3 regions of the Clostridium sp. Marseille-P299 genome follow, and region 1 is predicted to be linked to each of the others. Evidence: predicted binding sites of a transcription regulator. Region 1 holds the regulator's gene; each other region holds the start of a gene.
What was found. Region 1 encodes NrdR, which represses ribonucleotide reductase genes. Its sites were predicted from a motif close to CACNANATNTNGTG; they were not measured.
Positions count from the first base shown of each region.

Region 2: BN4220_RS07615 (ribonucleoside triphosphate reductase) is a predicted target of NrdR. The motif match lies at 1,468-1,481, and genes of this name have one in related genera.
Region 3: nrdJ (ribonucleoside-triphosphate reductase, adenosylcobalamin-dependent) is a predicted target of NrdR. The motif match lies at 1,899-1,912, and genes of this name have one in related genera.

Region 1 is NZ_FJVE01000007.1:2,497,712-2,502,016, reverse strand. It holds gene BN4220_RS19000 (Y-family DNA polymerase) at 1-484, opposite strand, end outside; gene BN4220_RS18995 (YlmC/YmxH family sporulation protein) at 853-1,119, opposite strand; gene nrdR (transcriptional regulator NrdR) at 1,395-1,853, shown strand; gene BN4220_RS18985 (flavodoxin family protein) at 2,414-3,034, shown strand; gene BN4220_RS18980 (YifB family Mg chelatase-like AAA ATPase) at 3,131-4,305, shown strand, end outside.
Region 2 is NZ_FJVE01000006.1:817,205-821,509, reverse strand. It holds gene BN4220_RS07620 (rhamnogalacturonan lyase family protein) at 1-1,131, shown strand, start outside; gene BN4220_RS07615 (ribonucleoside triphosphate reductase) at 1,665-4,076, shown strand; gene thyA (thymidylate synthase) at 4,256-4,305, shown strand, end outside.
Region 3 is NZ_FJVE01000006.1:315,306-319,610, forward strand. It holds gene BN4220_RS05390 (linear amide C-N hydrolase) at 195-1,280, opposite strand; gene nrdJ (ribonucleoside-triphosphate reductase, adenosylcobalamin-dependent) at 2,092-4,305, shown strand, end outside.

The DNA.
Region 1 (4,305 bases):
TTTTGGCTAATAATTTATTCGTTGAGACACCAATATTTACAGTAAAACCAAGTTCTTTTTGTACTCTTGTACGAATTTGATTTGCGACTTCTAGTGGTTCACCAAATAGATGGCAAGTTTCGGTCATATCTAAAAATGCCTCATCGATACTAAATTGTTGTAATTTATCGGTATATTCAAGTAACAGATTTATTAAGCTCTCAGAATACTTTGTATAAACTTGAAAATTAGGAGGTACGATTACTAAAGAGGGACATTTTTTTAAAGCAGATACAATAGGCTCCCCTGTAACAATACCCAATTGTTTTGCTTTTGTAGATTTGGCTAAAATAATTCCGTGTCTACTATTTTTATCTCCACCAATGGCAGAGGGGAGTTGACGTAAGTCTATAAAATTTGGATCTCTTTTTAATTGTTCAGCGCATTCCCAACTTAAAAAAGCACTATTTACATCTACATGAAAGATAATTCGTTTTTTCTCCATTTTTCCCCCATCATGAGCGTAAAGCTTAGTATAAAACATATCATCAAACAAAAATATGAAATGTACTCATAATCTGTTTGATGATATGAAAAATACTAAGAGAAAGGGATTTCTAATGGATTTACATAGGAGTAAATCACATCTTATGAGTAAATCCTTTAAGATTTTGATAAAGCTTTTCGCTCGAATTTTTACATAAATAATAAAATATAAAAACTTCTCATAAGCTACAGTATAGGAATATAAAACTTCCTACAATCAGAACGGCGGTACAAAAAACTCACCTTTTATAATATATTATACAAAACATACGTTTGCTTGTAAAGAATAAGGTGAATTGACCTAGTTTTTTAAGCTTTTCCAAAGCATTAACAAACGCATGTTATTTTTTTAAGTGCTTCTTTTGCATCAATATCTACTAATATAATATCGGGACCAATTTGTTTTATACATTTCCAAGGAATAATAAATTCTAGTTCCCTACCAAGAATCCCCCATACCTTACATGGACCTGGTACGATGAGTGCTTCTATGCAACCATTCTGAGGATTAAATTCGATATCACAAACAAAGCCTAACCTTTGACAGTCACGGCAATTGATTACTTCTTTTTGACGTAATTCACAAAAACGCATATGTTACCTCTCTGACATGTAATTGGCAAAATCATGTCAATTTAATTTCTTACTATATCTTATGAAGAGAACGAAAAAAGATGAAAGAGTGAACATTAAGTATTTAAATTATTTAAAAATTCCATTCATTTTTGTATTTATTACAAAATATAGATGAATTTGATTGAATTTAATGAAAAAAACACAAGATATGCTTGACCTATAGAAATTAATTCAATATAATTGAAATAACAGTAAGTAAGGCATTATGAAGCATTGTAGGAGGTTATTTGCATATGAAGTGTCCATTTTGTGGTCAAGAAAATACTAGAGTTATTGATTCAAGACCTGCGGATGATAATAGTTCAATTCGAAGAAGGCGTCAATGTGACGAATGTTCCAAACGCTTTACTACATATGAAAAAGTTGAGACAATACCTTTGGTAGTTATTAAGAAAGATAACAACAGAGAACCATATGATCGTTCTAAGATAGAAGCAGGAGTATTTCGTTCTTGTCACAAAAGACCAATATCCATTGATCAAATCACTGCTTTAGTTGATGAGGTGGAAACTGCGATATTTAATTTAGAAGAAAAAGAAATTCCAAGTTATAAAATTGGTGAAATTCTTATGGATAAATTAAAAGGATTAGATCCTGTTGCTTATGTAAGATTCGCATCGGTATACCGTGAATTTAAAGATGTTAATACATTTATGAACGAATTAAAGAAAATTCTAGATCATGAACATTAATTTATAGTATTATTTTAATACAAAAGATTGAACAGATGTTGCAGACGCGTTATATACTTACGTTTTTGTAGCATCTGTTTTTATAGTGATATACTTACGTTTTTATAGAGTATATTTTTATAGTGATATTATGTTTTTGCAGAATCTGTTTTTGTAGTGATTTAATGAAATGTAAATGCCAAATTACATATATAGAATTGTCTATGAATATAGTATATCAATACTTAATGGACTTAAATATATGTACATAATGCTCTAAAAAAGTATGGCGGGAGTAAAAAAACTGTTAATGTGGTAGTTAAAACACTACGAATTACTAGTTAAAATGCTACTAATTTACTAGTTAAAACACCATTAATTTGCTAGTTAAAACGCCATTAATTTGCTAGTTAAAACGCTATTAATGTGTTAGTTAAAACACCATTAATTAGGTAATAAGCACTGCAAATATGGAAGTAAGCATTGCGAATGTGGTAGTAAACACTGGAAATTTGGTAGCAAATATGGCTAACGTGGAATTTAAAACTACTGTTAAATCGATAGTATGGAGGTTAGATAGAATGAAAGTAGTAGCTATTAATGGTAGTCCAAATGAAAAAGGTAATACATATTATGCACTTAATGCAGCATTAGAGGAACTTGAATTAGAAGGTTTTGAGACTGAGATTCTTCAGATTGGAAAAGAAAAGATCGTTGGATGTACAGGATGTGGTGCATGTAAAAATACCAATTATTGTGTATTTGGAGACGAAACTTTTAAAAATGCATGTAAGACTATTAGTGAGGCAGATGGAATCTTAATAGGAAGTCCAGTTTATTACGCAGGCATTGCTGGTACTTTAAAAAGTTTCTTAGACCGTTTCTTTTACGCGAATAAAGGGGATATGCGCCATAAGGTGGGAGCTGCCATTGCAGTATCAAGAAGAGGTGGAGATATGACCACGTTTGATACAATTAATAAGTATTTCTTGATTTCAGAAATGATTGTTGCTCCATCCTATTATTGGAATGTTATTCATGGGGCAGCTAAGGGTGAAGTACTACAGGATGCAGAAGGTATTAGCACCATTAAAAATCTTGCAAGGAATATGGCTTGGATTTTAAAAATGAAAGAGGCAACAAAAGATTCCATAACACCGCCGTCACAATATCCAAGAGAAAGAACGAATTTTATACGATAGACATTAATTTAGTATTTAAATAATTGTTGTAACAAATGGTTATTTATGGTAAAATACCTATGCAAATGATTTCTCCGGAGAGCAAAAGGAGAAAGTATGTTTAGTATGGCTTTTAGCGCAAGCGTCGTAGGCATTGATGGTTTCATTGTACAAGTGGAAGCAGATGTCAGCGATGGCTTGCCGTTATTTGATTTAGTTGGCTTTTTAGCTTCTGAAGTAAAAGAGGCAAAAGAAAGAGTAAAAATTGCACTTAAAAATTCTGGCTATGTACTGCCACCTAAGAGAATTACAATTAATTTATCACCCGCAGATATTCGTAAAGAAGGTACTGCATTTGATTTACCTATCGCAATCGCGATTCTAGCCGCTTCTGGCTTTATTCCACAAGAAAATTTAGAAGACACATTACTCATCGGAGAAATGAGTTTAGATGGAAGAATTAATCCTGTAACAGGAGTACTTCCTATTATTAATACTGCCAAAAAAGAGGGTTTTAAAAGATGTATTGTTCCAAAGACCAATGCTAGGGAAGCTGCAATTATTCAAGATATTGAGGTGTTTGGAGTAAAAAGTTTGAAAGAAGCCATTGACTTTTTAAATGGAATATCTATGATTGATTCCGAATTTGTAGATATTGAAGCAATGTTTCTTGATAATAAAAATGATGATAATCTTCCCGATTTTTCAGAAATAATTGGTCAAGAGTCTGCCAAAAGAGCAATTGAAATAGCTGTAGCAGGGCAACACAATGCGCTATTAATTGGCTCGCCAGGTTCTGGTAAGACAATGTTAGCAAAACGAATTCCAAGCATAATGCCAGAATTAAGCTTAGAAGAAAGTTTAGAGCTAACAAAGATCTATAGTATTTCAGGAAAATTAAATAATAATCAAGCGTTAATACTAAAACGTCCGTTTCGTGCACCGCATCATTCTAGTACAAGCGTTGCCTTAATCGGTGGAGGAAGATTTGCAAAACCAGGAGAAATTACGATGGCTTCCCATGGGGTGCTTTTTTTAGATGAACTTCCAGAGTTTCATAGAGGAACTTTAGAAGTCTTAAGGCAACCTTTAGAAGAAAAATATATAACGATAAATCGTTTGAACGCCTCTTATACTTACCCTGCAAACTTTATGATGGTGGCTGCAATGAATCCATGCAACTGTGGGTACTTTCCAGATAGAAACAAGTGTAATTGTTCCTTGCCACAAGTTAAGAAATATTTAAGCAAAATATCAAGGCCATTGCTGGATCGAATTGATATCTGTATGGA
Region 2 (4,305 bases), on a different contig from region 1:
GCAATTTATTCACAGACGTCAAGTGGTGGTGGTCAATATTCTGCACCAGCATGTATTTATACAGTAGATGTCGTAGAGTCTGATACAATCAGTTCAATCGATGGTATAAAAATGGGACGTTTTTCAATTACTTTATTTGATGATACAGCAACTTCAGCAGATGCAGTAACAGCAAGGCTAAATGGTATTGAATTAACCCCTGTGAATAAACCGGAGCCAACTCCTACACCAGAAGTGTCTCCAACGCCAACAGAAAAACCAACACCAACAGAAAAACCAATACCAACGGTAGAGCCAACACCAACGGAAAAACCAATACCAAGCGTAGAGCCAACACCAACGGAAAAACCAATACCAAGCGTAGAGCCAACACCAACGGAAAAACCAATACCAAGCGTAGAGCCAACGCCGACGGCAAAACCGACACCAAGCGTAGAGCCAACGCCAACGGAAAAACCAATACCAAGCGTAGAGCCAACGCCGACGGCAAAACCAACACCAACAACAGAACCAACATATACACCAGATCCAGAGCCAACTGTAACACCAGAACCAGATGTACTTAAAGATATTATTTTACGAGAAGAAGAGATAACGTTGTATGTGGGTGGAACAATAGAAAATGAAAGATGGATTCCAATTAAATTACCTGAAAATGTGAAGAAGGTTACATCTTTTGATAGCAAAGTATTAAATAAATTAAAAGGTGATATCGTACCAGTTACCATCAAGTATTCTTCAGATAATGAATCTGTAGCAGTTATTAACCACGTTGGGCGTATTTTTGCTGTTGGAGAAGGAACATCTAAAATAACGGCTACTATTACGCAAAAGAACGGAACATCAAAAGACTTTGTAATAATCGTTAAAGTGATGAAAGCGTATATCGAGATTGTTTCACAGAGTAATGTTATTAATATTGGTGAGAAAGTTCCATTTGAGGTAAAGGTTTATGGTTTAAGAAAAGAAGATATTAGATGGTCTACCTCAAAAGTTAAAAGAGCAATGGTAGCAATGAACCTTGGAAAAGAGAAAGTAATGGTTTATGGAAAATCAGCAGGAACAGATTATGTGGTTATTAAATGTGGAACCATTAGCAAAGCTATCAAAGTTATTGTTGTGAAGAAATAAAAGTTACATAATATTATCAAAGTATTTTTAATACGGGAAGAGATGCAAAGATTTAAAGGTGAAGAGGGGCTGTCTTATGGCAGCCCCTAACTTGTGCGATTAACTTACCTGTTATGGTTCTTATGTAATCTATAAATTAAATAATATAATAAAGAAATAGTGAGATAACAAACCAATAATTACGCAAAAATATAAATTAATCATTTTATTCGGATAATTAATTCAACTTAGTTCAAAAGTCATAGTGAAAGAAATTTTTATCATAAAATCTAGATAAAAAGCACTTTACAAAATGTCAGAATTGTTAGATAAAATAATTTAGAATTTTTTCGAAAATACAATATATAGTGGTAGGACTAAAGATTTAGGATATATATTGTAGCTATCTATTGACGAAATAATTAACATCTGATAGAATGAAGCAATGGCTGGTTACCAGCATTTTACATAAAAAGAGGAAGAGAAAGTAGGGATACATAAAGAGATTAATATTAAAAAATTAAGAATATAGAAGTAGGAAGGGAGAAGTACGCATGATTAAAGTAGTAAAAAGAGATGGTGAGGTTGCTTCATTTGATATTAATAAGATAGGCAACGCAATATCAAAAGCATTTAATGCGACATCCAAGTTTTATGACGAGGATATTATTAATCTTTTATCGCTGCGTGTAACATCTGATTTTCAAGGAAAAATCAACGACAATACAATTACGGTGGAGGATATTCAAGACAGTGTGGAACATGTTTTAGAACATACAGGCTACACAGATGTTGCCAAGGCATATATTCTATACCGTAAAAATCGTGAGAAAATCCGTAATATGAATTCTACCATCCTTGATTATAAGGAGATAGTAAATAGTTATGTAAAAGAAGAAGACTGGCGTGTGAAAGAGAACTCTACAGTAACCTATTCGGTAGGTGGACTTATTTTACATAATTCTGGTGCCATAACAGCAAATTATTGGTTATCCGAAATTTATGATGAAGAGATTGCAAATGCACACCGAAATGCGGATATTCATATCCATGACTTATCTATGCTTACAGGGTATTGTGCAGGGTGGTCGCTAAAACAATTAATTAAAGAAGGATTAGGTGGAATACCAGGTAAGATTACATCATCTCCGGCAAGACATCTTTCTACTTTATGTAATCAAATGGTTAATTTCTTAGGTATTATGCAAAATGAATGGGCGGGTGCACAAGCATTCTCATCTTTTGATACCTATCTAGCTCCATTTGTTAAGGTTGATAACTTAAACTATCATGAAGTAAAACAATGCATTCAATGTTTTATCTACGGTGTTAATACACCAAGCAGATGGGGAACACAGTCTCCATTTAGTAACATTACTCTTGATTGGACAGTGCCAGATGACTTAGCTGAATTACCATGTGTGGTAGGCGGCGAGGAAATGGATTTTAAATATAAAGATTGTAAGAAAGAAATGGATATGGTAAACAAAGCCTTTATCGAGATTATGATCGAAGGCGATGCAAACGGAAGAGGATTCCAATATCCAATTCCAACCTATTCCATAACAAAAGATTTTGATTGGTCAGATACAGAGAACAATCGTTTATTATTTGAAATGACAGCAAAATACGGAACGCCTTATTTTTCAAATTATATCAATAGTGATATGGAACCAAGTGATGTTCGTTCCATGTGTTGTAGACTGCGTCTAGATTTACGTGAACTTCGTAAAAAGACAGGTGGTTTCTTTGGTAGTGGTGAAAGCACAGGTTCTGTAGGTGTTGTAACGATCAACATGCCTAGAATTGCGTATCAGTCAGCAAATGAAGAGGAATTCTTTAAAAGACTGAATCGCATGATGGATATCTCTGCAAGATCATTAAAAGTGAAACGTAAGGTAATTTCAAAATTACTAGACGAAGGATTATACCCTTATACAAAACGTTATTTAGGAACGTTTGATAACCATTTTTCAACCATTGGACTTATTGGTATGAATGAAGTTGGTTTGAATGCAAAATGGTTAGGTAAGGATTTAACGGATAAGGCGACACAAGAGTTTACAAAAAAAGTTTTAAATCATATGAGAGAACGCTTAAGTGACTACCAAGAGGTATATGGAGATTTATATAACTTAGAGGCAACACCAGCAGAATCTACGACCTATCGTTTAGCAAAACATGATAGAAAACGTTGGCCAGATATAAAGACAGCTGGTAAAGCTGGAGATACTCCATATTATACAAACTCTTCTCATTTACCTGTAGAATTTACAGATGATGTATTTTCTGCACTTGATATTCAAGATGAACTACAAACTTTATATACATCGGGAACGGTATTTCATGCATTTTTAGGTGAAAAACTACCAGATTGGAAGGCAGCAGCAAGTTTAGTTAGAACCATTGCTAATAATTACAAACTACCATATTATACAATGTCTCCGACCTATTCTATTTGTAAAAATCATGGATACATTAGTGGTGAAAAATATCGTTGTCCAGATTGTGGTGAACCAGCAGAAGTTTATAGTCGAATCACGGGATATTATAGACCAGTTCAAAACTGGAATGAAGGTAAATCACAAGAATATGCAAATCGTGTTGAATATAATATGGACCAAGCATTATATAAAAGTGGTAAAATAGATACAAGTGAAACTGTAACAAGAAATCATCCAATGGATATTACAATACGTCTTGATGATGAGAATGAAAATGGTATGGATAAGAAGGTATATTTATTTACTACAAAAACTTGTCCAAATTGTAAAATAGCCAAAGAATATTTAAAAGGTATTTCATATGAAGTAATCGATGCAGAAGAAAATACAGATATGGCTATGAAATATAATATTATGCAAGCTCCTACATTAGTAGTTATCGACGAGGGTAGTACAAAAAAATATGTAAATGCTTCTAATATTAGAGAATTTGCTGAAATGCAGTTAGTTATGATGAGTTAACGAAAATGAAGGGAAAAGCTGATCTGTAAATTACCATATTTGGTATAATAACAAATCAGCTTTTTCATATGTAAATGATTTTATTTTTCAAAAAGTTTTTTTATTGGATTCGGAGTATACTTTATGATATAATAAAAAAATTGTTAATACTATTTGGGAACGAAGAGAGGTTGAATGGAATGAGTTTAGCAGATCGTATCTTTATCGACATGTGTAAAGATGTATTGGA
Region 3 (4,305 bases), on a different contig from region 1:
AGTGAACTTAAAAGGAGGGAAAATTACATCCCTCCTTCAATTATATCTATATACTTATATTATTATCTAACAGATTTAATAAATATAAAGACTGTATCAGCACTTAAATTATAAAGTTCTGGTATAAGTTTAGGTTCCTTTTTTGTATCAATTGCTTTCTATAATTTCATCCTAGGCTATTTTCCTATTCTTAACTAATTCAAATACTGAATGTTCTTTCCAGAATACATGTCATATTGTAATATCTTATTTTCATTCATTAACTTCGATAAATCGATACATTGAATTTGAGAATTCTCATAAACTGTCCAGTAAAACTTCAAAGATTCCGCACACATAATGGATGTGTACAGAGTATAATCGTATGCTGAGACATTTACATCATGTTCAGTAATATTATCTACATCTGCAACCTCAACCATACCTAAGGGAAATGCTATGTTTTGAAATAATCGAAACATATACGTTACCCCTTCTTCTTCATTTTTACCTTTTTTCCCATATTCTTTTAAATAACTAAGACGTACAAAACGAGATGTAGAAGAACTGTCTCCAGGCAAACCTAGAGCTCCTGTACCTGAAAAACATTGCTCTAATTCTACTCCGTTGATTTTAATATTATCATAATCCTTTTTCCTTATATGAGGATAGTTTAATAAATTCTCACAATGCCATGAATAACTTGGGCTATTGGTCAGAACCCCCATACTGTTTCTATAAATACGTATCGTTTCCTCTTCTGGTTCAATAATAATCGTTTCACCACTAGAATCCGAAAAAATCCAATGAACCGTTGGAATTGCTCCCATCATTGCTTGTGCTACTATGCTTACTTTATGATTCAATGTATCAATAATCTCTTCAACTGACTGGCATTGTGTTAATAAATATGTCACAACAAATGCTGGTTGCAGTGGAATTGTATTTGCTTTTTCTACTTCTGGATATTTGGCAAACTTTCTAAAGTATAATTGTCCGCCCATAAGCCCCTTTTCATTAATTCCTTCAAATAACGTTGGTGTCGATTTTAAAACAATAGACCCAGTTCCAATGGCTGCATATTTTGATGTAACTTTGTCAGTCTCTCTTAAATTGTTTTCAAATATATTCCCCATTGTATAATACTCTGTATTACGTGGAAGATACGTAATTTTACTATCTGCAGCAATACGATTAAAATCAAAATTTCTTCCCCATAAATGATTATTATCTTCTGTTTCCCATGAAAAAGAACTGCAACCACCATACAATTCATTTAATTTTATCTTTGTCCCAATCATATTAACTTACCCTTCCTTCTAAAGTAAATAAAAAGTTTCCAATATAGTATACCACGAAATTTCATATACTACTTCACAAATAGCATAATTGTTTGAAGCTTGTTCCTATACAGAGCTTTTTTCAGTTTTCTCAAAACTCTTCCTCTCCTATCGATATTCCTGCTTTTCTAATTCTATAAACAAAAACATCGGTATTTTAGTTAACCACAACTATACTCTTATTCTATGAATACATAACTGAAGATTTCTAAAAACTAATATTATTGTTTTTATAAAAAAACAAGATATTAAAGCTCTAACATAGCTATCATTGATATCATTGATATCATTGATATCGTTGATAAAATATTTTTGTGGTTCCTTATCTTACGGTGGTAAGACATTTCACTGCTGTTACACGTTATACACTGGTGAGATGATTGCCGTGATAAACCATCTTACGTGAGTGAGATCATAAACTACAATCACCATCTTGCGTGCTTAAAACTACTGACTGCAGAACCAACTTGCGTGCGTAAAATCATCGATTGTAATAACGTGTCATAGCTAGAATTTAATTATCCAACATCCCTAAGCCCTTTAAAATACCACTATATATTGATATTTATATTTATTCCAAACTATATATAGTTATTTCTCTTGACTTTATATTTTTTATGTCCTATACTAAACTAATAAATTATGACTATAAATAATAACATAAAAAAAGGAAAAGGAATGAAATAAGCCTACTTCCTTATCCCCCATTAAGGATATATTTTAGAGTCCATAGCTTTCAAGGGACTACGATATTAACCAAAGGAGAACTGAAATGAAAGTTGTAAAAAGAAATCAAACTGTTGTTGAATTTGATAGATTTAGAATCATCAATGCAATTAATAAGGCTATGAATGATGTAAATGAAATTAATACTATGATAGCTGAAGATATTGCTAATAAAATTGAAAACCTAAATTCTAATCAACTATCCGTAGAAGAAATTGAGAGAAAAGTTATAAAAGAATTGTACCTAGCAAATTTAGATATTGTTGCTGACTCATATTCTGAATATAAATCTCAACGTAAATTACTAAGGAAAACCACTGCTAGTAAAACCGATGGTAAATTCTTATCCAACGATTTTATCAGTAAGTATAAACATAGACCGAATCCATTTTCTACTGAACTCGGAAAGTTTGTTTATTATCGCACATATAGTAGACCAATTCCTGAAGAAAACCGACGAGAAGATTGGTGGGAAACTGTATACCGTGTTGTTGAATTTAACACTAGCTTACAAGTAGATGCCATGAAACGACAAGGTATTATAGTTACAGATAATATACTTACTGCTTTAAAAAAAGAAGCTGAGGAGATTTATGATTTAATTTATAATCTAAAATTATTCCCATCTGGTAGATCCCTGTGGGTAGCAGGAAGTAAATCCTCTTACCTATTTCCACTAAGTAATTTTAACTGTAGTTTCTTAGCAATTGATAGTTTACAAAAGTTTTCAGAGATATTCTTTGTGTTAATGTTAGGTACTGGTGTTGGCTTATCAGTTCAAAGACAATATGTTTCAAAGTTACCAAAAGTAAATAGTAAAATTGAAGTTATTCACAAGGCATATGAAGCAGTTCCAAAGAATTTAAGAAAAGAATATACAGAACTTAAAGTCATTAATAAGAATGCAATTGAGTTAGAAATTGGTGATAGTAAGTTTGGATGGAGCAAAGCCATCGATATGTATTTTGAAATAATTTCGTCAAAACAATACTCAGACGTTGAATTTATTTTTATCAATTATAATAATGTTCGTCCAGAAGGTGAAAGATTAAAAACTTTCGGAGGATATGCTTCTGGTCATAATAATATAAAGCAGATGTTTACTAAGATTGATCGTATTTTCAAAGAAAAGAGACGCACCAATGAAGGACAATGGCAAGTGATTAAGCCAATTGATTGCTTAGATATTGCTACCATTATTGCTGAAAATGTAGTATCTGGAGGGGTTAGACGTTCTGCTGAAATCGTATTTTGTGATAGTGATGAGCAAGATGTATTAAATGCAAAAGCTAATTTATACTATCAAGATGATCAAGGCAATTGGATAAGCAACACAAATATATTAAATCGTTCCCTATCAAATAATACCGTTATCTATGAACATAAGCCAACAAGAGCAGAACTTCATAATCATTTTGAAAAATTAAAAGTATCTGGAGAACCAGCCTTCGCTAATTTCGAAGAAATGAAACGAAGAAGAGACGACGTTCAAGGTGGAAACCCATGTTTTGAAATCATGCTAAGAGACAGAGGGGTATGTAATCTTACCGAAGTTAATATGATGGGCTTTGTTAACGAAGATGGTACTTATAATAAAGAAGAACTATTAAAAGCTCAAAAATATTCCGCCCATATTGGATATCGAATGGCTAGTATCGAATTAGAATTACATGAATGGGATTTGGTGAATAAAGAAGACAGATTAACTGGATGTTCCTTAACAGGAGTAATGGATTTTAAAAATGCAACAAATATTTCCGACGATGAGTTTAAACAATTATTAAATGAGTTACGAAGTGTTGCTAGAAATTCAGCTTTCGAATTAGCAGATATGTTAAAAATGAATCGCCCTAAGTTAGTAACGACTGTTAAACCATCTGGTACTATAAGTCAGTTACCTACAGTATCCAGTGGAGTTCATTTTTCACATTCACCATACTACATCAGAAGAGTTCGTGTTAACGCACAAGATCCACTAGCAAAAGCAATGGATGCTGCTCATTTCCCTTGGCATCCAGAAGTAGGACAGACAGTAGAAAATCATAAAACAAGAGTATTTGAGTTTCCAGTAAAAGCTCCAGAAGGAAGAACAAAATACGACGTTTCTGCAATTGAGCAGCTTGAATTGTACAAATTGATAATGAAAAATTATGTAGATCATAATGCTTCTAATACGATCCATGTAAGACCAAACGAATGGGACGAAGTAGAACAATGGGTTTATGACAATTGGGACGATATTGTTGGTGTTACCTTCTTA